2 linked regions of the Methylosinus trichosporium OB3b genome follow. The protein of the gene in region 1 interacts with the protein of each later gene in a pairwise test. Links are inferred from orthologs where the notes say so. Each region holds a gene or a part of one and is shown in the gene's direction. Other genes may lie near its edges. The genes, in order: def and CQW49_RS17825.

The links.
Region 2: the proteins of def (region 1) and CQW49_RS17825 interact in binary tests that used the Escherichia coli proteins (3 or more experiments, as listed by UniProt). The link is inferred for Methylosinus trichosporium OB3b from one-to-one orthologs.

Annotation. Positions count from the first base shown.
Region 1 is NZ_CP023737.1:4,051,698-4,067,183, forward strand. The notes cover bases 1-2,741. They hold def (peptide deformylase), read left to right. Parts: upstream 1-971; coding sequence 972-1,511; downstream 1,512-2,741. Other genes in these bases: CQW49_RS19185 (4-(cytidine 5'-diphospho)-2-C-methyl-D-erythritol kinase), read right to left, coding at 1-544; fmt (methionyl-tRNA formyltransferase), read left to right, coding at 1,520-2,446; CQW49_RS19200 (TIGR02302 family protein), read right to left, coding at 2,525-2,741. Outside these bases: more of CQW49_RS19200, read right to left, coding at 2,742-4,996; CQW49_RS19205 (class I SAM-dependent methyltransferase), read right to left, coding at 5,085-5,783; CQW49_RS24785 (hypothetical protein), read right to left, coding at 6,068-6,775; CQW49_RS19210 (RHS repeat-associated core domain-containing protein), read right to left, coding at 6,718-10,776; CQW49_RS19215 (L,D-transpeptidase), read left to right, coding at 11,076-12,683; CQW49_RS19220 (hypothetical protein), read left to right, coding at 12,805-13,119; tRNA pseudouridine(38-40) synthase TruA, read right to left, coding at 13,133-13,873; CQW49_RS19230 (DUF1476 domain-containing protein), read right to left, coding at 13,935-14,255; purC (phosphoribosylaminoimidazolesuccinocarboxamide synthase), read left to right, coding at 14,554-15,348. UniProt on the Escherichia coli protein: Removes the formyl group from the N-terminal Met of newly synthesized proteins. Requires at least a dipeptide for an efficient rate of reaction. N-terminal L-methionine is a prerequisite for activity but the enzyme has broad specificity at other positions.
Region 2 is NZ_CP023737.1:3,746,638-3,762,201, forward strand. Bases 6,452-9,270 are described here. They hold CQW49_RS17825 (aspartate-semialdehyde dehydrogenase), read left to right. Parts: upstream 6,452-7,253; coding sequence 7,254-8,288; downstream 8,289-9,270. Other genes in these bases: queE (7-carboxy-7-deazaguanine synthase), read left to right, coding at 6,452-6,712; CQW49_RS17820 (6-pyruvoyl trahydropterin synthase family protein), read left to right, coding at 6,709-7,086; CQW49_RS17830 (AAA family ATPase), read left to right, coding at 8,433-9,270. In the rest of the region: CQW49_RS17790 (elongation factor G), read left to right, coding at 1-174; CQW49_RS17795 (PAS domain S-box protein), read left to right, coding at 356-2,494; phbB (acetoacetyl-CoA reductase), read right to left, coding at 2,593-3,318; CQW49_RS17805 (acetyl-CoA C-acetyltransferase), read right to left, coding at 3,485-4,660; CQW49_RS17810 (c-type cytochrome), read left to right, coding at 4,904-5,272; CQW49_RS24750 (DUF6678 family protein), read left to right, coding at 5,485-5,931; more of queE, read left to right, coding at 6,080-6,451; more of CQW49_RS17830, read left to right, coding at 9,271-9,533; CQW49_RS17835 (DUF4276 family protein), read left to right, coding at 9,538-10,125; CQW49_RS17840 (SulP family inorganic anion transporter), read right to left, coding at 10,144-11,823; CQW49_RS17845 (sterol desaturase family protein), read left to right, coding at 12,063-12,866; CQW49_RS17850 (outer membrane protein assembly factor BamD), read left to right, coding at 13,013-13,891; DNA repair protein RecN, read left to right, coding at 13,936-15,564.

The DNA of each region.
Region 1 (15,486 bases):
TGAACACTGCGGCTGTCGCCACCGGCGCGCCGGGATTGAGCAGGACCGCTGGCAGCGGCGGCAGAGAGAGCGCCGCGCCGACCGCCTCGCCGGCGCCGCGCATGAAGCGCGCGCGCGGCGTGAGGCACACCGGCACGTCCGATCCCGTGGCGCGCGCCGCTTCCATCAGCCGCGGATCGTCGGCGGAAAGGCCGTTGGCGGCGGCGAGGAGGCGCAGCGCCGCGGCGGCGTCCGAGGAGCCGCCGCCGATTCCGGCCGCGACCGGCAGATATTTGGTGAGCCGAAAAGCGCCGAGCGTGAGGCCGGGGACGCGCTCCGCGAGCCGCCGCGCCGCCCGCAGCACCAGATTATCGTCGCCGACGCCAGCCGCGGCGGCGGTCGGGCCGTCGACCGCGAGCGAAAGCTCGGGGCCGGGCGCGAGCCGCAACGCGTCGCCGCCGCCGGAAAAGGCGACGAGGCTCTCGAGCTCGTGATAGCCGTCCGCGCGGCGGCCGAGGATATGAAGCGTGAGATTGATCTTCGCGGGGGCGCGCGTCGCTAGCATCGAGCGGCTGTCCATTCCTTTTCGGCAGGCGGACGATCCGCTCCTTTCGCGTTGGTGAACAAATGGTTCGCGCGTCGTCCCTCGCAGCCATGTTAGGCGTTTTCCCGCGGCGCGACAACGGCGAACATCCGGCTAAGGCGGCGCTGGCGCGCGTGAGGAGATGTCCAGTTTAAGCGCGACGAAGCGAGCCGCCGCGAAATATCGAAAGATGCCGCCCCACGGGCGCTGGATTGCTTCGTTACACTCGCAGTGATGAGGCTCACTTTCGTCGTCAATAGATACCGCCGCCGCTCGGCTCCCGCTCGCCTGCCGCTACCATCGCCCGCGAAATCAGCCTATGCTCGCGGCCGAACGCCGCGCCTCGATTTGACGAAGCGCGGGCGCAATCCTATCTCGGCGGCAGGACCGCAAGCGACCAGGCGCACCAATGGCCATTCGACCCATCATCACCCTGCCCGATCCGCGCCTGCGGCTCGTCTCCGAGCCGGTGGCCGTGATCGACGCGGAGATCCGGCAGCTTCTCGACGATATGCTGGAGACCATGTACGACGCGCCGGGCGTCGGCCTCGCGGCGATCCAGGTCGCGGTTGCCAAGCGCATCCTCGTCGCCGACGCGACGCGCGGCGACGAGCCGAAGAATCCGATGGTGTTCATCAACCCGCAGATCGTCTGGGCGTCCGAGGAGCTCGGCGTCTATCAGGAGGGGTGCCTCTCCGTTCCCGATTATTTCGAGGAGGTCCAGAGGCCGGCGCGGGTGCGCGTCAGCTTCCTCGATCGCGAGGGCGCGACCTGCGAGATCGAGGCGGACGGCCTGCTCGCCACTGTGCTCCAGCATGAGATCGATCATCTCGAGGGCGGGCTCTTCATCGATCATCTCTCGCGTCTGAAGCGCGAGCGCGTCGTCAAGAAATTCGTCAAGGCCGCCGCGCGCGCGCAGCCGCCGGTGGCGGACAAAGTCGAGGCGTAAACAACGCCATGCGCGTCGTCTTCATGGGCACGCCCGATTTCGCCGCGCCGCTGCTCGAGAAGATCGTCGCCGACGGTCACGAGGTCGTCGCCGTCTACACGCGCGCGCCGGCGCCGGCCGGGCGCGGCATGGGGCTGAAGCCCTCGCCGGTGCATCGGCTGGCCGAGTCTCTGTCGATTCCCGTGTTCACGCCGAAGAATTTTCGCGGCGAGGAGACCTTGCGCCTCTTCGCCGCCCATGACGCAGATGTCGCAGTGGTCGCGGCCTATGGGCTCATCCTGCCGCAGGCGGCGCTCGACGCGCCGCGTCTGGGCTGCCTCAATCTGCATGGCTCGCTGCTGCCGCGCTGGCGCGGCGCGGCGCCGATCCAGCGCGCCGTGATGGCGGGCGATTCCGAGAGCGGCGTGATGGTGATGAAAATGGAGGCGGGGCTGGACACTGGCCCCGTCGCGGCGACCGCGCGTGTTCCCATCGGCCCGGATATGAGCTGCGGCGAACTGCATGACGCGCTCGCCATGGCCGGCGCCGAGCTGATGACCGAGGCGCTGCGCGATCTCGAGCGCGGCGCGCTCGTCTTCACGCCGCAGCCGGATCAGGGCGTCACTTATGCGCAGAAGATCGACAAGAACGAGGGGCGGATCGACTGGCGCCTCCCGGCGCGCGCCCTTCACGATCTCGTGCGCGGGCTCTCGCCCTTTCCCGGCGCCTTTTTCGAGAGCGACCTCGGCCATGGCGTCGAGCGCGTGAAAGTTCTGCGCACGAAGATCGAGGAAGGGAAGGGCGCGCCCGGCGAAGCGCTGGACGATCGCGGCCTCATCGCCTGCGGCGAGGGCGCGCTGCGCCTCGTCGAGGTTCAACGCGGCGGCAAGGCCCCCATGCCGATCGAGGCGTTTTTGCGCGGGCGCCCGCTGCCGCGGGGTCAGGCGCTGTCATAGTTCGAGGGCGCTCGTGGCAGGGGCGCTTCCTTGTCCCACGAGTGGGAGAAGGAATGCGCGTCGAGAATCGGCTGATCTTTATCGTTTCAGCAGCCGCTCGAAATAGTCGAGCTCGTCGGCCGGTCGCTCGGGCTGGCCGAGGCGGCGGCGCAGCTCTTCCTGCACGCGGCGAGCGCGGACGGCGGGCGGCAGGCCCAGCGGATCGAGCCGGGCGCGCGAATCCTGGGCGCGTCGGCGCCCGCTCGGCCGGCCGAGCGGATCGGAGTCCTCGCCTTGGCCGAGACCGGCGCGGCGGCCGCGAGACGGCCCCTCCTCGCCTTCGCCTTCGCCCTGCATCCGCTCGGCGAGCTGATCCGCGCCGCGCCGTAGCGCCTGCAGCGCGCGGCCTTGCGCGTCGACGGCGCGGCCCCGGCCCTCGCCGGGCGCGCCCAGCGCCTGCTCCGCCTCTTTCATCGCCTGCTCGGCGTCGGCGAAATCCTGCGGCGCCGGCTCGCCGGACCGGCGCAACCGCTCCTGCTCCTTCTCCAGCCGGTCGCGCAGCGCGCGCTGCCGGCCGCGCGTCTCGGCCTCGGCCGAGGGCCGGCCCTTGGCGCTCTTCTGCTCGGCGCCATGGCTCGTCTCGTCGCGCAATTGCTGCTGCTCGCGCGTCAACTTGTCGATCTCGTCGAGCGCATGACCCATCGCCTGGGCGCGCGGATCGGGACGGCCGGCCTGGGCCGGCTGCAGATTCTCGAGCACGTTCTGCAGTTCGTCGAGCAGTCTTTGCGCCTCGGCGAGATCGCCGGCGCGCTCCGCCTTCTCGATCTCGTTCAGCATGGATTGCAGCTCGTCCTCGCCGATGGCGCGCGATTGCGCGTCGTGGTCCATGGCCTGCGGCGGCGCCTGCTTGTCGCTTTTCGCGAGGCTGTTCAGAAACGCCTGCATGGCGCTGCGCAGCTGCTCGGTGAGGCGGGCGATCTCCTCCTCGCCGGCGCCGCGGGCGAGCGCCTCGCGCAGTTCCTGCTGCGCCGCGCGCAGCTCGCGCTCGGCCTCGCCGGCGTCGCCTTCCTCGAGGCTGAGCGCCATTGCCCATAAGAGATCGGCGGCCTCGCGCAGATCATCGTCGTCTCGGGCGCGCTCGAGCCGGTTCTTGGCGGAGTCGACGCCGAGATAAATGGCGGAGGGCGTTTCGAACAAAGCGGCGCCCAGCTTCAGCGCGTCGAGCGCCACGAGGGCGCGCGAGGCGTGGTCCGGGTCGAGCGCGATATTGCGCCGCTGCTCGGCGAGCGCGCGCGCCAGCGGCTGGGTGAAGCGGCGCTGCGGCAGCACCGTCTCGACCGGCTCCGAGACGCCCTGATTGCCGCCCTCGTCATGGGCGACGAGGCTCAGCAGCACGCGGGCGCCGGCCCAGGGGTGATCGGAGACGTCGACCGTCGCCTTGGCCTCGCCGAGCCCGGCGGGGGAGGGCGGCAGAGCCAGTGGCAGGCGCGGCGGCGGATAGAGCGAGCGCGGCGGCCGGCCGGCGGCGGGCGGCAGAGCCGCGGTCGCCTCGGCGGCGGCGACGCCATAATCATCGTCGGTGCGGTAGGAGAGCGTCAGCGAGCCGCGCGCCGAGCCGCGGGGCGGGTCGACGAGCGCGATGGTCGGCGGACGGTCGGGGATGACGGAGAGATCGAATGAGCCGCCGCCGCGCAGCGACAGGGTGGCCTCGCCGTCGAGCTTGAACGTCTCCTCGCTCTCGCTCGCCCCCGGCCGCGCCGGCCGCTGCGGCAGCGGCGTGAGGCCGGCGCCCGCCGCGGCGACGCCGCGCCCGCCGAAGCTGCGCACCACCAGAGTGGAATGGATTGGCGCGGCGACGCGCGCGCCGCCGCGCGGCAGCACGACGGGCGAGCGGCCGGTATAGGCGGGCGGGTCGAGCCAGGCGTCGATCCGCGCGCCGCCGTCGGCGCCGGCCGAGTCCCAGTCGAAGGCGGCGAGGAGCCGCGGCATGCGCTCCGGCCCGGCGACGAAAGCGGCGGCGATGGCGGCGACGAGCGCGGCGGCGCGCAGCGCCAGCGGATCGAAGCGCGGCAGGCCGGGCTCGGGCCGGGGCGGGGCGAGCGATGTGAGCTTGTGCTCGAGCCGCCGGCGATGCAGATCCCACAGCGCGCGCGTCGGCGCGTCGTGCGCGCCGGCGAGACTGTCCTCGAGCGAGGAGGCGAGCCGATGCTCGGCGCCGGGAGCCGCGTCCAGCCGCGCCATCGCCTGCGCGCGCCGCGGCGGGCCGCGCAGCGCCTCGCGCAAAAGGACCCATGCGGCCGCGGCGACGAAAGCGGCGACGCCGGCCATGCGCAGGCTCGGGCCGAGCTCCCGCCACACGCCCGAGAAGGAGAGGGCGAGGAAGAAGAGCAGCAGGGTGAGGAGCGCCGCCGCCACGCGCGCGCCCCGCTCGAGCGCGAGCGCGGCGAGCGCGCGCCGCACGAGGCGCTCCAGCGCCGGCGAGGCCTGGGGCCGCGAAGGGTCTCGTTTCCGGGCGAAGTTCATGACGCCTGCTCCATGGCCCGTCCCGCCGGCGGCGGCGATCTGCGACATCTAGCGCGCCACATGCGGCGAGGGCAGGGCGCGCGGTCCGGCCGCAGTCTACGCCGGTTCGGCGCGAGGGGCGAGCGGGAGCGAAATTTCAGCTCGCCTCGACATAGAGGGATTCGAGCCGGCGACTCGGGCTGTCGCAGAGCAGCTTCGGGTCTGCGCCTTCGCCGAAGGCGCGTTTTTCGACCTTGGCGAACCCGGCCCCGAGCAAAGCGAGCCGCAGAGTCTCATGGTCCCAGATGAACTGGTGTCCGTGCTCTCTGAAGATGCGATTGACGCTGATGATCGGCGTGACGAAGGGAAAATTCGCGGCGTCATATTCGGCATAGGGCATGCTGGAAGCGCCGCCGGCCAAGTGCTTGGCGTATTCCGACAAATACAGCTCGCCGTCAGGAACGACGACGCGCAATGTCCCGCCGGCGCGCAGAACCCGGCGGGTTTCCGCCAGCAGCGCCAGGGCGTCGGCGAAGGCGAGGTGCTCGAGCATATGCTCCGTGAACACGCCGGCGAAGAATTCATTGGGGAACGGCAGCCCATGCGTCACATCCCAGCAGATGTCGACGCCGGGGGCCCATCTGTAATCCAAATTGCAGAAATCGGGGAGGGCGTTGGCTCCGCAGCCGATATCGAGATAGCCCCCTCTTTTCGTCTCATTCGCGAGGGCGGCGCTGTTGCGAACGGCTCTCTTGCGAATAGCGGGGCCGACAAGGACATCGATCGCGGCCAGCACCTTGTCGTAGCTGAAGATCGATCGACGGAAATCGATTTTCGTGTGTGAAAAATCCAGCATTGCAATGACTCTCCCGGGCTTTCGGAGCCGCGACGACGACAGCGCCGTCAATATGCGTAAGTATCGACGAAGCCGCCGATCGAGCCGCTCCGGCGCCCCGACCAGGGCTTCACAAAAACGGCTTGGAGCATAAGACGCCTGGAAAGATTGGCAAGATCGCGAGCGAACGGGTGATGGTCCCAGAGCCACACTCGGGCGTTCGCCGCATCGACGATCTCATGCGGCGCGCGAAGCGACCATTGCGCCGCCAGCTTGTCAGGAAATATATATAATTCGTAATTATTTCATGTATTTATATTATCATCGGGGCGACAAAACCTAAAACTGCTCATAGCCAACAAGCGCGCCGGTGCGGTAGCGTTGATCCAAAACTCTCGCTTCAGTGAACCGTAGCCGATCCGCTCGAGGTAGGTCGAAATGATCTCTGGGGTAAGGCGATCCCTTTTTCGACGAGCAAGGTACAAGTCAGTCTCTTCAAACGGAAATGGATGACCATTCTCGAAGAAGACCCAACGCTCTCCGTCACGCATGCTATAGACTGTGCGAACATTTTTTCCATCCTCGAGGACACGGATCGCGTTTCCTGGATATAACAAATCGGGGCGAGACACATCAAACTTAAAATGCGCTCCAGGAATAAGCTTTGAAATGCAGAATATCATCGACGAATATCCGTCTGTCACACTGCTGACAAATAATGTTTTCTTTCCATCGTTTCCATCCACCTCACTCAACAAAATTCCAACGTTAATAGAAGGATATCGCTTTGGGCCGTCCGGTGAATCGTATATAATTCTGACATCCCGGTGCACATCCTCATCAATTTCAAATATGTTTTCCCATTGAGCGCCCTGTCTCCGTATCATTTCGCGCGCCACATGCAGATCGCAAGGTATGATGGAGAAAGTAAAGTTCTCGTATGCGGTGAGGATACTCATCTGTTCGGTTGACCGATGTATTTTGTCGTGACGTCGCAGTTTGGGTCGTTGCATGAAATTCTATCCTTCTGCCTCTGAAGGCGTGCATTGTTGCGGCCAACCTCCAGCACATGCCGTCGCGCTCGTGAATCGGTCCACTGCAGATCCGGGCGATTGCTGCCGACTTTGTTTCCCTCCGCGTCAACTTGGGCCTGATTTTTACGAATATCTCTCGCGCCTTCCGCCTTTATCTCCGCCACTTTATCGTCGATTGCCTTATTATGATCTGCCGCTCCATGCGGAGCCGAATCCCCCTCATTTGGAGGAGGGGGAGCAGAAAGATATCGATCTCCCTGAGAAACTGCAATTGTCCTCGTTCCCCACCAAGTTCCGATCGCAGCTACGGCAGCACTGCACAAAGAACTTTGAGCACATGTCAGAATTCCAACAGCAATAGGGTTATTCCCGGTCGGATCTGTGAGGTTGAGCGGGTTGTTCTTCGCATAGGCATAGGTGTTGATCCCGCCGTCGAGCCCGATTGGGTCGCTCTGGACATAGCGGCCGAGGGCGGGGGAATAGTCGCGGAACCCGTTATTGTGCAGGCGCGTCTCGGAATCGTAGATCTGGCCCGGGAAGCGCAGGTCGTGCGAGAAGCCCGCGGCCGCCGTCGGCGTTCCATTGCCGAACGGGTCGTGGTCCCAGAACCACACGCGGGCGTTCGCCGCATTGACGATCTCATGCGGCGCGCCGAGATGATCCGGCATGATGAAATAGACCGCGCCGCCCTGCAGCGTCGCCGCCGGCAGGTCGCCGAGCCAGACGATCTCCTCCGTCGCCGCGCCGCTCGCGTCATAGGTCCCGATGATATGGCCGGAAAGGTCGTAGACATATTCGACCAGTCCGCTGGCCCCGTTCTTCGTCACGCGCTGGCCGAGATCATTGACGCCATAGCTCGTCGTCAGCGCGCCGACCTTGGCCGCAACGAGGCGATTGCGCGCGTCATAGCTCAAGGAGAACACGCCGGCCTGGTTCCGCAGCCCGCCAACCTGGTCCCAGACAAAGGATTGGGTCGTGCCCGAGCTGTACGTCACATCGCTCATACGATTGCTGGTCGGCACGATCGTATAGGCGGCGTCCCCGGCCGAGGTGCGGTTGCCCGTCGCGTCATACTCATAGAGGATCGAATTCGAGCCGCGGACATAGCTGGTCAGGCGGTCGTTGACGTCATAGGAGAAGCTCTTGACCGCAAGGTTGCTTTCCGAGATCGACGTGATGCGCCCGCCGGGGTCAAAGGCATAGGTCAGCCTGTTGCCGGTCGGGGAGGTGATTGTCTTGATGCGCCCGTCGAGATCGAATTTGCGGACATAGGAGCCGCCGCCGGAAACATTCGGATCCCAAGATGTGACGAGCCCGAAGGGGCCGTAGGAGATCGCGCCGATCAGCGTCGACCGCGTCGTCCCGTCCGGTTGCTGGAGGGTGATGGCGCTGACGCGCCCGATGCTGTCGTAGGAATAGAGAAGCTTGAAACCAGACGGATAGGTGTGGCCGATGAGGCGCCCGTTGGTCGCGTGATAATACCATTTCGTCGTGAACGAGACGGCGCCGATGGTCTGGGTCTTCTGCACCACATGGCCGAAGGCGTCATAGGCGAAGCTGGTCGTTCCGGTGGAATCGGTCATGGAGGTGAGGCGACCGATCCCATAGTCGCCCTGGTCATAGACATAGGTCGCTTTGGAGCCGTCGGCATAGGTCGCTTTCACCACCCGGCCCAGCTGGTCATAGAGGTAAGTCGTCGTCTGGCCGAGAGCGTCGGTCGAGGTCAGCACATTGCCGGCGGCGTCATAGGTCTTGGTGGTGACATGCGTGTCGGGGCTGGTGATTTTCTCCCGCAGGTCGAGAAAATTATACGCGTAGCGCGTCACCAGACCGCGCGGGTCGGTGACGCTGGCGAGGCGGCCGTTGGCGTCATAGGCGTTGCGGATCTTCCTCGCGTCCGGCCACCGGGTCTCCGTGAGCCGGTTCTGTTCGTCATAGGTGAAATTCGTGACATTGCCGTTCTTGTCTTTCGAGCTGATGACGCGGTCATTGGCGTCATACCAGGATTTCGAAGCTTGGCCCGCCGCGCCGAAGTCTTCGGACAGGCGCTCGTAGCTGTCGTAGGTGCGGCTGTGCGTCCGAAGGAGCGCGCCGTTCGGATCGAAGACCTCTTCTTTGATCCGACCACCAGCGGCATCGAGCGTATAGATGCGGTGGTTGCCAGCTCTATCGCGCATGTCGGTGAGCCGGTGCGCTCCGTCATAGCCGAAGTCCTGCCCGGCGCCCGAAGGTTCCCGAACCTTAATCAACTGGCCGGCCTTGTCGTATGTGTAGGTCGTCGTCTGCCCGAGGGTGACGCGCGAGGTGATCTGGCCGCGGAAATTATAGGTCAGCGTCGTGACGACGCCGTTCGGGTCTTGGATCGTCAGCGGTCTGCCATTGGCGTCATAGCTCGTATACGCCGTGACATGGCCGCGGGGATTGGTCTCGCTCGTGAGATTGCCCATGGCGTCATAGGCATATTTTGTCACTCGGCCCAGTGGGTCCGTTGCGGTGAGTACTTGGCCGAATGTGTTGTAGGTGTAGGAGCGTGTGCTCGATGAAGACCCAGAAGCGACCGTCTCGGTGAGCAGATTTCCCTTGGCGTCGTAGGTGAAGGTGGTTTCACGCTGATAGTCGGATATTTTCGCCGGTAGGCGGAAATCGGTGCGCCATTCCGTCGTGATCGTGCGCGAGACCGCCGTTCCGGCGGCGACCGTTTTGGAAGTGGGCAGATGACGGGCCCCATCGTAGGCGATCGTCGTCCGATTGCCGTTGAAGTCAGTGTAGCTGGTCAGATTACCGTGGTCATCATAAGTTCTCGCGTCGCTCAGCACTGTGGGGCAAGTGGCGCAAATACGCCGTCGTACTTCGAGCGTCTTCGCCAAGTCGTCGATTTTCACGAAGTTGAAATTTTTCACGGCGCCGAGCGGCGTCGTGACCGTGACAGAGTTCGATGGCAGGCCGCTGTAATCCAGGCTGTACTTTCCTGCTCCGTCTCCGCTCTCCGTAGAAACAGCGTGTCCAAGCTGGTCATAAGAAAAATGCGCATAATTAGAGCCGTTCTCGTCCAATACGTCTGCCAGCAAAGAGCGGTCATATTGGTAGTATCGCTTTGACTGATCCGGAAACTGAACCATTTTCAGTTGGAAGTTAGTCCAGTCAATTTCGTATCTGTAGACGCCCCCGTCCGGCGTCCGAGCCTCCGAAATTTGGAATGACGCTCCGTTATATGTGAATGTCAGCGTACGACCGAAGACGTCGCTAACTGTCGAAAGACGCTGCAAGCCGTCATATCCGATCGCAATCTTGACGCCTGTGCGATCAGTGACAGAGATAAGCTGTCCAGATGTGTTATATATTTCGGTTTCATCTTTATCGGTGATTAGTCTGTATTCCTCACCGCCACCACCGCCCTCCAGCCGGTAGCTGGAGTTGGCCGGCGCAGACCACGGCTCGGGGCCGGTAACCCAGACGGTCCTCTTGAATTTTAAGATTCGTCCGTCGTCGCGCGTCACGAGAGCGGTGTGGTATTCGACCCAATTGCGTATGTCTTTTGTGAGGGTTATCGAGCGACTGTAGGAAGAACTCCATGTGTCTCCGAATGATGGCATCTGACTGAAAGGGTCGCGCTGGCTGTTGTAGTAGCGGGCGAGCACGATTGGGAAATTTCCGGCCGTCGTATAATCGGTTTCTGTCCAAAACGAGTTGCCGGTTGCGTAATTGATCCGACCGTCGATGTAGGTGGTCTCAGAACTATCCTCGATGAAGCTCGTGAGCGCCGTGGTCGGACGCGCGCCGGCCGCGACACGGCAGGGGGGGCTGTCGCATTCCACACCAAGGTCTTCACCACCGACAGTCTCCGCATACGCGGACCCAATCACCGGGATCGACCACAAGGAGCTGCGCGTGTGACTGTCGCCGGGAAAGCCGAGCCCAGACATCAAGGCGCCGAAAACGATCGCGACAAGAAGCTCGAATCGTGAAATCCTTTTTTTCATATAACTGGCCTCCGAAATTTGCTGCTGAAACTGCGCGCTAAATGCAAAAAAAGTTTTTCAGAGTAGAGCGTCGCCGACCAGCTTGACCTCCACTATGAAGACTCGCCGCTCGGCTATTGTCAAGTTCATGTTCGAGTTCATGGCTCCACGCCGCCGCCGCTCGCGCCACGAAGCCGCGTCTCGAGCGCAACCCGGTTGCGAATCCTTAACCAAGTCGTGCGAAGCCTCGATCGATCGCGCCTGCGGCGGGGCGGGTTCGAGCGTTAAGCCGAAAGTCTGGGTTTGGGAGACTTCGGATCATGTCGAGAGTTTGTGCTGTGGCGCGTCGCCGCGGGGTCGCCTGCGTTGTTTCTGGTTTCGCTGCGGCGTTCGCCGCGTCCGCTCTCTGGCTCGAGCCGGGGCCGGCGCTGGCGTTCGGCGAGGATGTGGCGCTCCAGCCAGAGCCTCCCGCCGCCGAGGCGCCGCCCGCGCGCAAGGCGCGCCGGCGCGCCAAGCCTGCGGCGCGCGAGAAGCGCGTCGAGGCGCCCAGTCCGGATCGTCCGCTGTTCGCGGTGATCTCGATCGGCAATCAGAGCATCTCCATCTACAATCACAACGGCCTCGTCGAGCGCTCCATGGTCTCGACCGGCATGCCCGGCCATCCGACGCCCGAAGGGATGTTCACCATCATCGGCCGCGAGCGCATGCATCATTCCAACCTCTATTCCAACGCGCCCATGCCGTTCATGCAGCGCATCACCTGGTCCGGGGTGGCGATGCATCTCGGAGTCGTGCCCGGCCATCCGGCCTCGCATGGCTGCATTCGTCTGCCGGGCGGCTTCGCCTCCAAGCTCTGGGGCCTGACGCGCATCGGCGAGCGCGTCGTCATCTCGCCGCATGAGGTGGCGCCGACCGAAATTTCGCATCCTTCGCTGCCCTCGCCGAAGATGCAGATCGAGGCCGCGGCGGAACCCGCGACCGACGGCGCGACCGTGAGCGACGCGAGCGAGCCGAAGCTGCTCGATCCGCGTAAATTCGCCGACAGGCTGATCGTGAAGGCCGCCGCCGACACGGCCGCGGCCGCGCAGGCGGCCAAGGACGCCGACGCCGCCATCGCCGGCGCCCGCCAGAATGTCGCGCGCGCCGCGGCGGATCTGCGCGCGGCCGAAGCGGCGCAGGCGAGCGCCAAGAGCAAGGCGGAAGCGGCGGCCAAGAGCTTCGAGACGGCGCGCACCGCCGCCGAGCGGCCGGCGGTCGCCTCGGCGACGCCCGAAACAGCGCCGGTGAGCGACGGCAAGGCCGAGGCCGCCAAGGAGGCGGCGGCGGTGGCCAAGACCTCCGCCGAGGCCGCGCTCGCCGAGGCGACGACGCAGCTCGACGCCGCCAAGGCCGCCTCGGCCGCCCGAGCCGCCGAATTCTCGGACGCCGTGCGGCGCTCGAAGGAGGCGACCCTCGCCGTCGCCGCCGCCAGCAAGGCGGAAAAGGATGCGCGGCTGCGCACCACGCCGATCTCGGTTCTGGTCAGCAAGAAGGACCGCAAGGTCTATGTGCGCCAGGGGCTGACGCCGCTGTTCGAGGCGCCGGCGACGATTCGCGACCCGGAGATGGCGCTGGGCTCGCATCTCTTCATCGCCACGGCGACGGAGAATGGCGGCAAGGATCTGAAATGGTCGGTGGTCTCGTTGCCGGCGCGCTACGCCGAGGCGCGCAGCGAGCGCCGCAAGAAGGGGCTGGTCGAGGAGCGCTCAATATCGCGCGGCCCGGCGTCGAGTCCCGCCGAGGCGCTGGACCGCATCGAGATCGCGCAGGACGTCCGCGACCGCATCGCCGAGCGCCTGTGGCTCGGCGGCTCGCTGATCGTCTCCGATCAGCCGCCGAGCGTCGAGACCGGCGCCGTCGGCACGGATCTGACGGTGAAGCTGCGATGACCTCATTGCATCCCGCGAGTCCGGCTCGGGCTCGCGGGACGGCTATGCGGCACGCTGATTGCTTCGTTCTGCTCGGCCGAGGACCGGCCTTCCGAACTCACCAGCATGAGCAGAAAAATCGATGGAAAAGACGTTCATCCGTGAGACCTCCGACGGCCGCAAGGTCGAGGTCATTGGTCCTTTCGTCTGCATCGACGGCCAGCCGGTCGCCGAGGGCGTCGTCGAGGTCAAGGATCATCCCAACAAGCGCGCCATTCTGCATACGCTCCCCAACGCCGCCTTCATGGCCGGGCCCGTCGTGCTGACGGCCGAGGAGGCCTCGGTGGTGCGTGGCGCGCTGTTGATGGCCAAGCCTTCGCCGACCGATCCGGTCGCGATCAACGACCAGCTGCGCAAGGCCGTCAACGCCCGCAATCGCGAGGCCGGCATCGAGTGAGCGGGGCGCCTGCTCAATAATCGACGGCGACGAGATAGAGCCCATGCGGCGGGGCGACCTGGCCGCAGCGGGCGCGCTCTCGCGCCTCGAGCGCCGCGCGAAGATCGGCGGCGCTCCAGCGGCCGGAGCCGACATGCTCCAGCGAGCCGGCCAGCGAGCGCACCTGATTGTGCAGAAAGGACCGCGCCGAGGTCGTGATCTCGATCAGCGAGCCCTCGCGGCGCACGTCGAGCCGCTCCAGCGTGCGGATCGGCGATTCGGCCTGGCATTCGGTCGAGCGGAAGGTCGTGAAGTCGTGGCGGCCGACCAGAAGCTGCGCCGCCGCATGCATCGCCGCGGCGTCGAGCGGGCGCTTCACATGCCACATGCGGCCGCGCTGCAGCGTCAAAGGCGCGCGGCGATTGTCGATGATGTAGCGATAGTGACGGCGCACCGCCGAAAAACGCGCCTCGAAGCCCTCGGCGACGCCGCGCGCCTCCAGCACGGCGATCGGGTCGGGACGCAGATGGGCGTTGATCGCGTCGCGCAGCCGGTCGGCGCGCCAGTCGCGCGTCAGATCGACATGGGCGACCTGTCCGAGCGCATGCACGCCGGCGTCGGTGCGGCCCGCTCCATGCACGACGCGCCGCGCGCCGCTCTCGAGCGCCGCGACCGCCTCCTCGAGCCGCTGCTGGATCGAGACGCCATTCTCCTGGCGCTGCCAGCCGACGAACGGGCCGCCGTCATATTCGATGATGAGCGCGAAGCGGGGCATTGAGCAGGGGGAGCTGGAAGAGAGAGGCCGGCGTCGGCCTCTCTCGAATGTCGTGAATGCGTCAGCCGGCTTTGATCTCGGCTTTGGCGGTCTCCAGCAATTCGTCGAGCGTGCGGCGAATCTGATGGTCCGACTGCGCGACGCCCGCCGCCTCGAAATCGGCCTTCACCTTGGCGAAGACCAGCTCCGTCGCATCGGCAGAGGCCTCTGCGGCGACGAGCGCCGCGGCGTAGCTCTCGGCCTCGGCGGCGCTCTTGCCGAGCTGCTCGGCCGCCCACAAGCCGAACAGCTTGTTGCGCCGGGCCTCGGCGCGGAATTGCAGCTCCTGCTCGTGAACGAAGCGCTTCTCGAAGGATTCCTCACGCTTATCGAACGTGCTCATCTGGACCTCGACTGTTTCGGCCGCCTCGCGAGAAGCGCTCGCGAGGCATGCGCCCTATATTCGGATTTAGGGTGGAATGCTAATGACGTTCACCCCGATTGATAAAAATTCAGTCAAGTTGTAACCGCTCGCCGATTCGGCTAGACTCCCGTCGCGGGTTGTAACCGCCGCCGGAAAGGGATAGGACCCCGTTCCATCCGCGGCCGCTGCGAACGCCGCTCCGGGTCGACGTCCTACCGCCGCAAGGCGGGCCGGCGACGCCGCCGAGAGCCGAACCGAGGGAGCCACGGCCCGACAGATGGACTTTCTCAAGCCCCGGTTGATCCCCATGAACCGCCGTCGCCGCATTTACGAGGGCAAGGCCAAGGTCCTCTATGAGGGGCCCGAGCCCGGAACCTTGATCCAGCACTTCAAGGACGACGCCACCGCCTTCAACGCCAAGAAGCACGAGGTGATCGACGGGAAGGGCGTGCTCAACAACCGCATCTCGGAATTCATCTTCCAGCATCTCAACGACATCGGCGTGCCGACGCATTTCATCCGCCGGCTCAATATGCGCGAGCAGCTGATTCGTGAGGTCGAGATCGTTCCGCTCGAGGTGGTGGTGCGCAATGTCGCCGCCGGCTCGCTGTCGAAGCGCCTCGGCATGGAGGAAGGCACGCAGCTGCCGCGCTCCATCATCGAGTTCTATTACAAGAACGACGCGCTCGACGATCCGATGGTCTCCGAGGAGCATATCACCGCCTTCGGCTGGGCGACTCCGCAGGAGATCGACGACATCATGGCGCTGGCCATTCGCGTCAACGACTTCCTCTCCGGCCTCTTCCTCGGCGTCGGCATTCGCCTCGTCGACTTCAAAATGGAATGCGGACGACTCTGGGAAGGCGACATGATGCGCATCGTCGTCGCCGACGAGATTTCTCCCGATTCTTGCCGGCTGTGGGACATCAAGTCCAACGACAAGCTGGACAAGGACCGCTTCCGCCGCGACATGGGCGGCCTCGTCGAGGCCTATACGGAAGTGGCGCGCCGCCTCGGCATTCTGCAAGAGAACGAGGCGCCGCGCCCGAGCCAGCCCAAGCTGGTACAATAAAAGGCGGAAAGATCGAGCGCGCTTCCTTCTCCCGCTTGCGGGAGAAGGTGGCCTCGCGAAGCGAGGTCGGATGAGGGCGCCTCGGGTTTAGTGGATTGCTTCACCGAAATTGACGGGAGCCTGAAGGCCCGCGGTCAA
Region 2 (15,564 bases), 300 kb from region 1 along the record:
GACGAGATCGAGGCGCTGATCCCCGAGGCGGAGATCGGCGACCTCATCATCGAGCTGCGCTCGGCCACCTCCGGCGCCGGCAGTTTCGAGGCCGCCTTCGATCATCTCGCCGAGGTGGTGGGGCGGCAGGCGCGCGAGGTCGTCGCCGCGCGAGGAGCCGCTGCGGATCGCTGACCGCGGAAGCCTGTCCCGGTTAGAAACGGCGAGTTTCTGGCTCGCTTCTTGATCCGGGCTGAGAGGCGTCTCAGCGCTGTATCATTTTGGCAAAGTCGATGCGGCGACATGGCGGCGTCGACGGCGTTCGCCGTCGCGCCGCCGATTGTCTGCGCGTGCCGTTTATTCCGGAACAGAGCGTATGCATTCCGAAACGCAATTGTGCTTCGACGGGTCGATCGGAATAGACGAGCCGCTCCGCGTCTCTGGAATCGAGTGCGTCGGCGAGCTGGCCTGGGGCTCGCATTTTTGCCAGTTCTATCGCAATGCGGACGAGCTCCTGGAGATCGTCGCGCCTTATTTCGCCGCCGGCGTCGCGGCTCAGGAGCTATGCCTGTGGGCGGTCGCGCCGCCGGTCAGCGTCGAGCAGGCTCGGGCGGCTCTGGGACGTCTCTCGCCGCAATTGCGCAAAGGACGCGCCGCCGGCCTCATCGAAATCGCGCCCTTCGAGGCGGTCTATCTCCATGAAGGCCGGCTCGACGGCGCGCATGCGTTGCGCGTGCTGGAAAACAAGCTGGAGGAAGCGTCCGTTCGCGGCTTCGCGGGGCTGCGCGTCGCCGGCAACGCCTTCGAGTTCGGCGCCGAGGAATGGCCGCATATAGCGAAATATGAAACGCGGCTCGGTTCTCTGGTCTCCTCGAGACGAATTCTGTCGCTATGCTCCTATCCTTTGTCCTGCTGCGGCGCATCGGAAGTATTGGACGTCATCGCACGTCATGATTTCGCGCTGATGCGCCGCAACGGCCAATGGGAGGTCATCGAGAATGTCGCCGCCCATCGCGCGCGGCAGGCGCAGCGCGAGAGCGAGGAATATTTCCGTCTCATGGCGCAAGGCGCGCCCGACACGGCCTTGTTCACTCTCGATCCCGAGGGGCGCGTCGCCAGCTGGAATCTCGGCGCCGAGCGCATATGCGGCTGGACGGCGGCGGAGATCGTCGGCCGCGACGTCGCGGTCTTCTATCCCGAGGATCGGCGCGGCGCGGCGGCGCAGGAGCTCGATTCGGCGGTCGCGCATGGCGGCTACAAGGGCGAGAGCGAATGTCTGCGCAAGGACGGGACCTCCTTCCCGGTCGAGATGCAGGTCTCGCCGCTGCGCGACGACCGCGGACGGCTGCGCGGCTTCGCCCGCACCATGCGCGACGTGAGCGAGCGCAAGCGTTGCGAGCGCGAGGCGATGGCCAGTCAGGCGCATCTGCGGGCGCTGGTCGAGAGCGCCGTCGACGGCATCGTCACTCTGGACGAGAGCGGCGTCATCCTGTCGGTGAACTCCGCGGCTCTGCGCATGTTCGCCTATGAGCCGGGCGAGGCGATCGGCCGTCCGTTCGGCCTCTTCGTGCCGCAGGCGCTGGAGCCGGGGAGCTTTCTCGCCGATTGGCCGGCCGCCAGGGACGCGGAGCCGGAGGTGGGGGGGCTCGTCGGGCGGAGAAAGGACGGCTCGGCCTTTCCGCTGGAGCTGACGATCACCGAGGCGCCGTTCGAAGGCGGCCGCCTCTTCATCGGCTTCCTGCGCGACCTCACCGAGCGCCGCCGCGCCGAAGCGCAGATGCATAAATTGCGTGTCGATCGCTTCGATCTGATGGCGCAGGTGGCGGCCGGCGTCGCCCATGAGGTCAATCAGCCGCTGTCCGCGATCGCCGCTTATCTCGGCACGGCGCGAAGGCTTCTGCAGCGCGTCCGGCGCGGCGAGGGGGTGGCGGTCGATCTGGAGCGAATTTTGGAGCGCGCGGTCGCCCAGGTCATGCGGTCGGCGCAGATCATCGGCGAATTGCGCGGCGTTGTCGCCGCCGCGGAGCCGGACAAGACGCTGCAGAGCCTGCATCGGATCATAGAGGAAACCAGCGGCGTCGCCGGCGCCGATGAGACGACGGCGAAGGTCGCGGTCACGATCGCGCTCGCGGCCGCCAATGATCGCGTCATCGTCGATCGCGCGCAGATGCGGCAGGTGCTGATCAATCTCGAGCGCAACGCCGTCGAGGCGATGCAGCGCGCCGAGCGGCGCGAGCTCGTCATCTCGACGCGGCTCGAGGGCGGCATGATCCGCACCGATATCGCCGACACCGGCGCGGGACTCTCGGAGGAGATCACCAGTCTCTTGTTCGAGCCCTTCGTCACCACCAAGACCCACGGTCTCGGGGTCGGCCTCGCGGTCTCGCGCGCCATTGTCGAGGCGCATTACGGCCGGCTCTGGGCCGAGTCCAACCCCGGCGGCGGCGCGATCTTGAGCTTCACCTTGCCGCTCGCCGGCGAGCATGGCGACGCGGCCTATGCCGAGGCGGAGTGAGGGGACGCGCCCCGCTCCAGGGCTGCGTCCTCCATTTCGAAGCCTCGGAAGAGCGAGCCTTCAGGCTCGCTTCTCGAGAAGCAAATCCACCCTGTGGATCAGGTCAGATACTGGCCGCCGTTGATCGTCAGCGTCGAGCCGGTGATGAAGCCGGCCTCGTCGGAGGCGAGGAACACCACGGCGCGGGCGATCTCCTCCGGCTCGCCGAGGCGGCCGACGGCGATATGCGGGATGATGTGCTTGTCGAGCACTTCCTGCGGCACCGCCTTCACCATCTCGGTGGCGATATAGCCGGGCGCGATGGCGTTGACGGTGATGCCCTTCGCCGCGCTCTCCTGCGCCAGCGCCTTGACGAAGCCGATGTCGCCGGCCTTGGAGGCGGAATAATTGGTTTGGCCGGCCTGGCCCTTCTGGCCGTTGATCGACGAGATCACGATGATGCGGCCGAAGCCGCGGTCGCGCATGCCGTTGATGACCGGGCGCGTGACGTTGAACAGCGAGTTCAGATTGGTGTCGATCACCGCGCGCCACTGCGCCAGCTCCATCTTGTGGAACAGGCGATCCTTGGTGATGCCGGCGTTGTTGACCAGAACGTCGACGGGGCCGAGGTCCGTCTCGATGGCGGCGAGAGCGGCGGCGCAGGCGTCATAGTCCGACACGTCGAACTTATAGACGGGAATGCCCGTCGCGTCCTTGAACTTGTTCGCCGCCTCGTCATTGCCCGCATAGGTCGCGGCGACATTATAGCCTGCCGCCTTCAGCGCCTTGGAAATCGCCTCGCCGATGCCGCGCGTTCCGCCCGTCACAACCGCTGTTCTGCCCACCTCGTCCTCCTTCATCGAATGTCAAAAAGCCGGACCGCGAGCCTCGAAGGCTCGCGGTCCGATATCTAGAGCGTGATCCGATCCGATTGGATCGCATCACGCTCTGGCATTTTTCGTTTGAGCGAATTCTGGTCGATCGAACGATGCCGTTCGATCGGAAAGCGCTCTAGCGCTCGATCGTCAGCGCGACGCCCATGCCGCCGCCGATGCACAGCGTGGCGAGGCCGCGCTTGCCGCCGCGACGCGCGAGCTCATAGAGCAGCGTCGTCAGGACGCGCGCGCCCGAGGCGCCGATCGGATGGCCGATGGCGATGGCGCCGCCATTGACGTTGACGATCGCCGGATCCCAGCCGAGGTCCTTGTTCACGGCCAGCGCCTGCGCGGCGAAGGCCTCATTGGCCTCGACGAGATCGAGATCGCCGATCTTCCAGCCCGCCTTCTCGAGCGCCTTGCGCGAGGCCGGGATCGGGCCGGAGCCCATCACCGACGGATCGACGCCGGCGGTCGCCCAGGAGGCGATGCGGGCGAGGGGGGTGAGGCCGCGCCGCGCCGCTTCCGCGGCCGACATCACGACCAGCGCCGCGGCGCCGTCGTTGAGGCCCGAGGCGTTGGCCGCCGTCACCGTGCCCTCCTTGGTGAAAGCCGGCTTCAGCTTGGCGACGCCCTCGAGCGTCACGCCATGCTTGATATATTCGTCCTGGTCGACGATCACGTCGCCCTTGCGGGTCGAGACGGTGAAGGGGACGATCTCGTCCTTGAATTTTCCCGCCTTCTGGGCGGCTTCCGCCTTGTTCTGCGAGGCGACGGCGAAAGCGTCCTGCTCGGCGCGGCTGATCTGCCACTTGGCCGCGACATTCTCCGCGGTGATGCCCATGTGGTAATTGTTGAAGGCGTCGGTCAGGCCGTCGACGATCATCGTGTCGACGAATTTGACGTCGCCCATCTTGGTGCCGGCGCGCATATGCGCGGAGTGCTGCGACAGCGACATGCTCTCCTGGCCGCCAGCGACGATCACGCTCGCGTCGCCGGCCTGAATCTGCTGGGCGGCGAGCGCCACGGCGCGCAGGCCCGAGCCGCACACCTGATTGATGCCGAAAGCGGTCTTCTCCTGCGGCACGCCGGCCTTGATGGCCGCTTGGCGCGCCGGATTCTGGCCTTGCGCGGCGCCCAGCACCTGGCCGAGAATGACCTCATCGATGTCGGCGGGCGCGAGCCCCGCACGCTCGATGGCGGCCTTCACCGCGACGGCTCCGAGCTCATGGGCCGGCGTCGCGCCGAACGCCCCGTTGAACGATCCAACGGCGGTACGCGCCGCGGAAACGATCACGATTTCCGTCGTCATGTCGATCTCCTGCTAGGTCGAGCTTGCGAGGCGCCCGCGGACGCCACTCGAGCGCACCTTGAGCATTTTGCGGCGAGGCTCGTCAAGCGCCCGCGGGCGAACAAATCGCCGCGCGCCCCTCGTGGAGATGACTTGCGGCGCGTCCCTCGCGCGCCTCGGCCGCATTCTCTCGCGCGATAAATCATGTTCTGATGCCGAATCGATAGGCGGCGTCCGGCGTCGCCACAGGGGAGGACAGAGCCAATGGCGCCACAAAAATTCGCGATCGCCGCCGCAGCGGCCGTGATCATCGCCGCCCTTCCGGCCCTCGCGGCCGGCGACGCCGCCCATGGCAAGCGGATCGCTCAGCGCTGGTGCGCCTCCTGCCATCTGGTGACCGACGGGCAGAAGCGGGCCATGGCCGACGCGCCGAGCTTCGCCGACATCGCCCATCGCCGCGAGGACGCCAAGGCGCTGGCCAATTTCCTCGTCGATCCACATCCGAAAATGCCCGACATGCATTTGTCGCGGCGCGAGATCGACGACATCGTCTCCTATATCCGCAGTCTCGACCCGCGCCCGCGCCCTCCGGAGCCCGGCATCGACAAAGACGACCGGCCGAGGAACGGGTAGATAGAGGCGGCGCGCCGCAGCAGTCCCGCGCCTCGTCGCGACTGCCGAGGACGAAGCTTTCGGCCCCACCGTTCTCGTTCGCCGGTTGCGCCGAGGAGCTGGCCGCTTCGGGCAGATCGAGCGACACGTCGATGTTGAAACGATTGTTTTCAAAGCAAAGCAGTCCTGCTATCTTTTAGCCGACGGGACCCGATGCTTTCGGAAGGTGCAGCATGGCCACACATGGGCGCGAGGAGCTTCAGCGCGTCGGTCGCGTGATTCGGGCGCGCGCGCACGCTTCGCTCATGTCGGACACGAAATGGCGAAAGCTGCTTTCAATATTGAACGAACCCGAGCGGCGGCTCGAATATTGCCTCGTGAAATTTATCGACGTTTCAGAAGAACAAAGAGTTTATTTCCCGATGGCTCTATACCCGCCGCGGCCTTGGGTCGACACTTTTGCGTGTTTCGGCCCGATACCTCTGCGGTCGATCGAATGGATGCTCATCCCCCGTATAGCCAAATACAAGAGGGGCAATCCGGGCGTTCCAGACGGAAAGCTTGAGCAGGACGTAGAATCAATCAAGAATATGATTGATAAGCTTGGAAAATATCCGGCGCAGATATCAGCAGCCGGTTTATTGATCATAGGGCATGTGACCGAGACCCTTCCTTGTTGAGGTGGGGCTTCGCCGTTTGAAAGCGGGATATCGATCGCTCGCTCCGAGGCTCACCGCCCCACCGGCGAGAACGTCGAGGACAGCCGCGCTGGACCCGGCCGGCGCGAGGCCCTAATCAGGCCGCATCGCCGGAGCCGGACCCGACATCATGGCCTATGCGGTCAAGGAGGCATTCAAGACGCTGCAGGGGGAGGGCCGCCACGTCGGGCGGGCCGCCGTCTTCTGCCGTTTTGCCGGCTGCAATCTCTGGAGTGGTCGCGAGATCGACCGGGCCGAGGCCGTCTGCCGCTTCTGCGACACGGATTTCGTCGGGACCAACGGCGAGGGCGGCGGTAGGTTCGAGACCGCCGCGGCGCTGGCCGCGCATCTTGCCGGCCTCTGGGGAGGGGAGCGCGAGCGGCGTTTCGTTGTCTTGACCGGCGGCGAGCCCATGCTGCAAATCGACGCGGCGCTCGTCGACGCTCTCCATGATGCGGGCTTCGAGATCGCGATCGAGACCAATGGGACGCGCGCCGCGCCGAGCGAGATCGACTGGATTTGCGTCAGCCCCAAGGCCGGGGCGCCGCTGGTTCAGAGTTCCGGCGACGAGCTGAAGCTCGTCTATCCGCAGCCGGGCGCCGAGCCGGAGCTGTTCGAGGGATTGGCCTTCGACCATTTCCTGCTCCAGCCCATGGATGGGCCGGAGGCGGCGCAGAATACGAGGGCGGCGGTCGATTATTGCCTCGCGCATCCGCGCTGGCGGTTCTCGCTGCAGACGCACAAGACGATCGGGGTGAGATGACACTCGAGTTCGAAGTCTATCGGGAGTTCTGCTTCGAGGCGGCGCACGCTCTGTGCGACCCGGAGCACCCGACCGGCGGAATCTACCGCAATCTGCACGGACATTCGTTCCGCGTGCGGGTGACCTTGCGCGGGCCGCGGGTCGAGGGCGAGGACTGGGTGATGGACCTCGGCAAGCTCGGCCGCCGCCTCGCGCTGCTGCGCGAGACGCTCGACCATTCCTTCCTCAACGAGCTCGACGGTCTCGGCAAGCCGACGCTCGAGAATCTCTGCGTCTTTATCTGGCGCGACCTCGAGGCCGACCTGCCGGCGATCTTCGAGGTCGGCGTGTTCCGCGACACCTGCAACGAGGGCTGCGTGCTGCGCAAGCGCTGACGTCGGGGCTCGACATTCCGACCGGTCGCGGCCATAACCCGACAGTCGACAGGTTGCGCGGTCAGCGAGCCTGAAGGCCCGCGGTCCGAGGGGCGGGAACTGGACCGCGAGCCTTCAGGCTCGCTTCGCCGCGCCGCCGTCGTGGCGGGGCACGAGGAGAACGTCCCATGGGTTTCAAGGTCGCCGTCGTGGGCGCCACAGGCAATGTGGGCCGCGAGATGCTCGACATTCTGGCGGAGCGCCGCTTTCCGGTCTCGGAAGTGGTCGCGCTCGCCTCGTCCCGCTCGATCGGGACGGAGGTGTCCTTCGGCGACAAGACGCTCAAATGCCGTCATCTCGACACCTATGACTTCTCCGACACGGACATCTGCCTCATGTCCGCGGGCGGCGACGTGTCGCGCGAATGGTCGCCGCGCATCGGCGCGCAGAGCTGCGTCGTCATCGACAACAGCTCGGCTTGGCGCATGGACCCGGACGTGCCGCTGGTGGTGCCGGAGGTGAACGCCGACGCGGCCGCCGGCTTCACCAAGAAGCACATCATCGCCAATCCCAATTGCTCGACCGCGCAGCTCGTCGTCACGCTGAAGCCGCTGCATGACGCGGCGAAGATCAAGCGCGTCGTCGTCTCCACCTATCAATCGGTCTCCGGCGCCGGCAAGGAGGGCATGGACGAGCTGTTCGCCCAGACGCGCTCCATCTTCGTCTCCGATCCGCTCGAATCGAAGAAGTTTCCCAAGCGCATCGCCTTCAACCTCATTCCGCAGATCGACGTCTTCATGGAGGACGGCTTCACCAAGGAAGAATGGAAGATGGTGGCCGAGACGAAGAAGATCCTGGATCCCAAGATCAAGCTCGTCGCCACTTGCGTGCGCGTGCCGGTGTTCATCGGCCACAGCGAGGCGGTGAACATCGAGTTCGAGAATCCGCTGTCGCCCGACGAGGCGCGCAATATTCTGCGCGAGGCGCCGGGCGTGCTCGTCATCGACAAGCACGAGCCCGGCGGCTACATCACGCCGCACGAGGCGGCGGGCGAGGACGCGACCTATGTCTCGCGCATCAGGGACGATCCGACTGTCGAGAACGGCCTCGTCCTGTGGTGCGTCTCCGACAATCTGCGCAAGGGAGCGGCGCTGAACGCGGTGCAGATCGCCGAGGTGCTGATGAACCGGAAGCTGATCGCGCCGAAGCAGAAGGCTGCGTGAAGGGGCTTCTGGTTTTTCGTGGCTGGCGTCTAAAGCGAGAGACACGCATAAAGATATCGGGCGGGCGCATAGGTCATGCTGATTTCTCGAGTCAAGCTTCAGAATTGGAAGAACTTCCAGCACGCAGAAGCGAGGCTCTTGGACGTGACCTATGTGCTCGGCGCAAATGCGACCGGGAAATCCAACCTGCTCGACGTGTTCCGTTTCCTGAGAGATATCGCCAAGGCTCAGGGCGGCGGCATCCAGAAAGCCATAGCCGATCGCGGGGGGCTGAAGAAGCTGCGTTGCTTGCACGCGCGCAGCAAGCCAGAGGTCGTGATAGAGGTTCATCTTTCTGAAAAATTCGATGATCCGACGCCTCTCTGGAGGTATGTTCTCGCGCTCAAATCTGAAAGCAGCGGCGCTAAGCGGCCGATCATTGCCGCTGAAGAAGTATACAAATTCGTCGATGGTAAAGAGAGCTGCCCGCTTCGACGACCCGACGAGAACGACCTTCTCGATCGGGAGCGGCTGACGCAAACCTCTTTAGAGCAAATTCAGACAAACTCCGAATTCAGAGAACTCGCCGATCAATTCAGCGAGATCGCTTATCTGCATCTCGTTCCGCAACTGGTCAAGTTCGGAAGCGCGATCGGCGGGCAGACCGTCGAAAGCGATCCGTTCGGTCAGGCCTTTCTCGAGCGGGTCGCCAAATCGAGTTCAAAAGTCAGAAGCTCCCGGCTGTCGCGCATCCAAAAGGCGCTGTCGGTGGCCGTTCCTCAGTTCGAGGAATTGAAATTCGTCCGCGACGAGATCACCGGACGTCCTCATTTAGAGGCCAAATATGCGCATCATCGCCCCGGTGCGGGGTGGCAGCGGGAGGACCAGTTCTCGGATGGAACGCTCCGGCTGATAGCGCTGTTCTGGCTTCTCATGGAAGGAGATGGCTTATTGTTGCTGGAAGAGCCCGAGCTTTCTCTCGACGAGGAGATCGTTCGCAACCTTCCGCGTCTGATCGAGCAGGTTCGCCGCTCGACGAAGAAGCGACAAAGACAGATCATCATCAGCACGCATAGTCAGGCGCTGCTCGATAACAAGAGCATCGATGGAAGAGGCGTTCTCCGTCTCCAGCGCGTTCAAGAGGGAACGATCGTTCAACCGCCCTCGGACGACGAACTCGTTCTGATGCGAGAAGGGCATTCGCCCGCCGAGATTCTGCTACCGAAAGCGCACCCAGAAGATTTGCATAAGATGGCGTTGAGCTGAGCCGATGCTGCTCGTCGCGACGGAAGACGAGTTGAGCGAGGCCGTGGTCTGTCGGCTCGTCATCGAGGCCGGGGGAAGCGAAGCAGGCGTTCGGGCCGTTCGCAAGAACGGCTATGGCTATCTTCGCCGAAGCATCGATAAGTTTTGCGAAACGGCGAGGAGAGCGCCGGTCGTCGTTCTCACCGACCTGGATGCGGCGTCCTGTCCGCCTGCGCTGATGCGCGACTGGTTCGGCGCGAAAGTTCGTCCGCCGAATCTCGTTTTTCGTGTGGCGGTTCGTGAGGTCGAAGCATGGCTGTTGGCGGACAGAGAAGGAATGGGGATGTTCCTTCACATTTCCCCGCAGAAGATTGATGCAGAGCCCGAATCTCTGCAAGATCCCAAGCAATATCTCTTGCGCCTCGCTCGCTCCGCGCCGAGGGACTTGCGCGATGATCTTTTGCCGATGAAAGGCGCCGCGGCGTCGCAGGGATTCGGCTATAATTCGAGATTATGTGAGTTCATTCGAACGAGTTGGTCGGCGGAACGGGCCTCCGGCCGAAGTCCGAGCTTGGCCAAGGCGAGCCGACGAATTCGTGAGGCTTTGACATGAGCCGACGCGTCATCGCCATCAGGGGTCGATGACGTCCGCCTCCGGCGCCAGTGTCCGCGTCGCCTCGTCGACGCTGCGGAACAGCCTTCCTTCGCCGAGAGTCTTCATCACGCCGAATCGCTGCAGCGCGTCTTTCGCGCGCACCGATTCGAGCCGGGCGATCGCGACCTCCGCGCCCGCGGCGCGGCAATCCATGATCGTCCGCGCGAGCACGCCCGCCGCGGTGTAATCGATCTCGACGATATTGCTCGCCTCAAGCACGACGAGCTTCGGGCGCGGCGCGCTCGCTTCGATGGCCTCGCGCAGCTCGCGTTGAAAACCATAGGCGTTGAGGAAGGAGAGCGGCGCCTGGAAGCCGGCGACCAGCACGCCCGCGAGCCGCTCGCCGGCTCCGTCGCCGCCGCAGGGCCACCAGATGGATGTGCCGGGCACGCGTTCGAGCCCGATGAGCCGCGTGCGCGTCGTCGTCCACACGCCATGCAGCAGCGACAGGAGAATGGCGAGCGACACGCCGGTCTGCACCGGCAGCGCCACCACCGCGGCCATGGTCAGCGCCACCAGCGCCAGCTCGGCGCGCGTCTTGCGGGCGATGTCGCGCATCACATGCAGGCGGAAGATGCGCGCGGCGATGAATAGCAGCACGCCGGCGAGCGCCGCTTCCGGCACATGGGCGAGCAGCGCGGCGCCGAAGAGGAGCAGCGCGCCGATAACGAGCGCGGCGACGATGGAGGAGAGCTGAGAGCGCCCGCCGGTCGCGGCGACGATCGCCGTTCGCGGCGGCGAGGCGTCGACGGCGAAGGCGCCGACGAGGCCGGCGGCGAGGCAGCCGGCGCCGACGCCGAGATAATCGCGATCGACATCGGGCGCGCGCCCTTCCTCATTGGGAAAGGAGCGCGAGGTCGCCGCCGTCTGCACCATGATCACCATGGCGATGATGATGGCGAGGCCGACGAGATGCGGAATATCCGCCGCCGCGATCTCGGGAAAGCGCGGATGGGGCACGTCGGTCGACACCGCGCCGAGCACGGCGACGCCGCGCCGCTCGAGATCGAAAAAGCGCACGGCGAGGCTCGCGCCGGCGAGCGCGAGCAGCGCCGCCGGCAGGCGCGGGGCGATCTTCTCGCCGAGGGCGATGGTCGCGAGCGCGCCGAGCCCGATGGCGAGAGTCGCCGGATCGACCTCGCGCCAATGCCTCGCCATTTCCTTCACCCGATAGAACTCATTGCCTTCGACGCTCGGCAGGCCGAGCAGCGCCGGCAGCTGCGAGATCAGAATATGGATCGCTATGCCGGCGAGAAATCCCGTCGTCACCGGAACCGAGAGGAGATCGGCGATCCAGCCGGCGCGCAGCAGAAAGCCGATGACGAGGATCGCCCCGACGAGGAGAGCGAGGAAGGAGGCGAGCGCCAGAAATTGCGGCGAGCCGCGAGCGGCCAGCAGAGCGAGGGCGCCGGCGAAGATCGGCGCGATGGTCGAATCGGCGCCCGACGACAAAAAGCGATTGGCGCCGAAGGCGGCGAAGGCGAGCGAGCCGGCGAGAAAGGCGAAGAAGCCGATCTGCGGCGGAAAGCCGGCGAGCCGCGCCGTCGCCATCTGCTCGGGAATGGCGATGGCGGCGAGGGTGACGCCGGCGGCGAGATCGGCGCGCCAGGCGGCGTGGCGGAGCGACGAGAACAGCGAGAATCCGCGCGCCGGCATGACCTTGGCTCCGGGAGACGGCTCGAGAGGCGGCCGCTCCGTCGCATCTAGGGCGCGGCGCTCCGTGGTCGACGGGCCCGCCGGCCCGCCACGCGCAAGCCGTTGGGCGCGCGCGACAATGCGCGCGTCACAGAGGCCTTCAAAATGGCCCAGAACTCGGCTATGAACTGATGAGTTCAGTCGCTCGGCGCGCTTTGCGGCGCACGCGTCGTTTCGGCTCCCGCCAGGAACTCGCCTTCATGTCCTTCGATCCGCTCGCTGTCGCCCTGCCGCTGTCCTTGCTCGCCTGGCTCGTCCATATGATCGCCTTTCACGGCGTCGGACTGGCGTTCGAATGGTGCGATCGGACGCGTCGGCTCGCGCGCTTCAAGACGCGCGATCTCGATCGCCTGAGCTATCGGCGGCTGCTGCCGCGCGTGCTGCTCAATCAGACGGCGATATTGCTGCCGGCCATGCTGGCGACGCAATATTTCGGCCTCGCCTTCGTCGGCTCGTCCGAGCTTTCGCTCGCCGGGGCGGCGCTGCTGCTCGCCGCCATGGGCGTCGGCCATGATATCGTGCAATACGCCTCGCATCGGCTGATGCATCATCCGGCGCTGATGCGCCCGCTCGGCCACACGCTCCATCACACGACCGGCGCCAGCAAGGCGATCAGCGCCTGCTATCAATCGGCGCCCGACTTCTTCCTCGAGATCACCCTGCCTTATCTCCTGCCTCTCGTTCTGGTCGGCGGCGGCGGCTCGAACATGTTGTTCCATCTCGTCGTGCCCTGCCTCGGCGCCTTCGGCGGACTCTATGAGCATTCGGGCTATGATTTCGGCGTCGCCTTCCGCGATCCGGCGGCGAGCGGCTGGCGCCGGCGGCTGAACGCCGTGCTCGACCATCTCACCTCCAGCATCGCGCATGGCAATCACCACACGCGCGGCAATGTGAGCTTTTCCGACGGCTTCGGCAGTCCCGGCCTCTGCGACACGATCTTTCGCACCCGCTGGGATCTCGTGCCCGAGCGCGCGCGCCAGCGGGTGCGGGAGGAGATGGCCTGACGGAAGATTACCGATCGAGCCGCCGCGCATCGGCCATAATCTCGCCCGATGCGGCTCGTCATCTTGCGTCGGCGGGCCGAGTGGCGCCGCGCGCCGATATGGTTTACAAAAATGCGAGCCCTGCGAATGCCGATGAGGCAGATGACATGCCGATGATTTCACGACCGTCAAGCCGTTTCGCCATCGCCCTTGCGGCGCTGCTCGCCGCCGCGCCGGCCCGCGCCGATATCATGGACAGCATTTCCAACGGCTTCGGCCTGTTCTCGGGTGAGAAATACAAGACCGAGCTGCTGCCCGACATTCCGGCAGAGGATATCTATAATCAGGCCCTCGCCAAGCTCGAGGCGAAGGACTACGAGACCGCGGCGAAGAAGTTCGGCGAGCTCGAGAAGCAATATCCCTTCTCGCATTGGGCGCGCAAAGGCCTGCTGATGCAGACTTTCGCTCAATATTCCAAGCCGAGCTACGATGATGCGGTCGCCTCGGCGCAGCGTTATATCGGGCTCTACCCGACCTCGCCCGAGACGCCCTATATGTACTATCTCGCCGGCATGTCCTATTACAATCAAGTGCCTGGCGTGATGCAGGACCAGGAGACGGCGCAGAAGGCGCTCGTCATCTTCAATCAGCTGGTCGAGAAATTCCCCAAGTCGGAATATGTCGCCGACGTCAAATACAAGATCCAGGTGGCGCGCGATCAGCTCGCCGCCAAGGACATGTCGGTCGGCCGCTTCTATCTGACGCGCAAGAATTATCCGGCGGCGGTCAACCGTTTCCACGACGTGCTGGCCAAATATCAGACGACCCGCCACGCCGAGGAGGCGCTCTATCGTCTGACCGAGGCCTATTTCGCTATGGGAATCGTCAACGAGGCGCAGACGGCGGCCGCCATTCTGGGGCATAATTTCCCCGATTCGCAGTGGTACAAGGACGCTCACGAGCTGCTCGCGACGGGCGGCGTGGCGCCGCAGGAGCATCAGGGCTCCTGGCTCTCCAAGATCGGCAAGACGCTGGGCGCCAGCTGACCGGAGCGACGGTCGGCGAGCGCCGGCAGTGAAGTAGTGCGCTCATGCTCGTCCGTTTGTCCATTCGCGACATCGTTCTCATCGATCGGCTCGATCTCGACTTCGCGTCGGGGCTGACGACGCTGACCGGCGAGACCGGCGCCGGCAAATCCATCCTGCTCGACGCCTTTCTGCTGGCGCTCGGCGCGCGCGGCGACGCCGCTCTGGTGCGCGCCGGCGAGACGCAGGGGCAGGTGACGGCCGTCTTCGACCTGCCGCCGCTGCATTCCGCTCATGTCGCCGCGCGTGAGTTCGGCCTCGACACCGGCGAGGAGATGGTGCTGCGCCGGGTGCAGACGGCGGACGGACGCACGCGCGCCTTCGTCAACGACCAGCCGGTGAGCGCCCAGGCGCTGCGCGCCATCGGCGCCGAGCTGGTCGAGATCCATTGCCAGCACGACGACCGCGCCCTCGTCGATCCGAGCGCGCATCGCGCGCTCGTCGACGCTCATGGCGGCCACACCGGCCTCGCGGCCGAGACGCGCGCGCTGCATGGCGCGCTGCAGAAGGCGCGCAAATCTCTGGCCGAGGAGGAGGCGCGAGTCGCCGCGGCGCGGGCCGAGGCCGATTATCTGCGCCATGCGGTGGAGGAGCTGGAGGCGCTGGCGCCGCAGAAGGGCGAGGAGGCCTTGCTCGCCGAGCGGCGCCAGTCCATGCAGCGGTCGGAAAAAGTCGCCGGCGATCTGCGCGACGCGCTCGCGGCTTTCGCAGGAGAGCGCTCGCCGGCCTCGGAGATCGCCGCGGCGTCGCGGCGGCTGGAGCGGCGCCTGCCGCAGGCCCCGCAGCTGCTGGAGCCGCCGGCGCGGGCGATCTCGGCGGCGCTCGACGCGCTCGGCGTCGCCGAGCAGGTGTTGGAGCAGGCGCTCGCCGACGCCGATTTCGACCCGCGCGAATTGGAGCGCATCGAGGAGCGTCTGTTCGCGCTGCGCGGCGCCGGGCGCAAGCATCAGGTCGCCGTCGACGATCTCGCCGCGCTGGCCGAGCGCTTTTCCGGCGAGCTCGCGGCGCTCGACGCCGGAGAAGCGCGCATCGCCGCTCTGGCGCAGGAGGTCGAGCGCGCCGCCGCCGCTTTTGCGCGCGCGGCGGAAAAACTGTCCGCGGCGCGGCGGGCGGCGGCCAAGAAGCTCGACGCGCAGGTCGATGCGGAGCTGAAGCCGCTGCGCCTCGACGGCGCGCATTTTCGCACCGAGATCGTCAGCGATCCGACGAATGGCGGGCCGGACGGATATGACCGGGTCGAGTTCTGGGTGCAGACCAATCCCGGCTCGCGGCCCGGCCCGCTGGTGAAAGTGGCCTCGGGCGGCGAGCTCGCGCGCTTCATGCTGGCGCTGAAGGTCGTGCTGGCCGACCGCGGCTCGGTCCCGACCCTCGTCTTCGACGAGATCGACACCGGCGTCGGCGGCGCCGTGGCCGACGCCATCGGCCAGCGCCTCGCGCGGCTCGCGCAGCGCGCCCAGGTGCTGACGGTGACGCATGCGCCGCAAGTGGCGGCGCGCGCGAGCCGTCATTTGCGCATCGCCAAGAGCGCGGCCGGCGCTGGCAAAAAGGCCGAGGCCGGCCGGGTCGCTACCCGCGTCGCCGAGCTGGCGGCGGCCGAGCGGCGCGAGGAGATCGCCCGCATGCTGGCCGGCGCG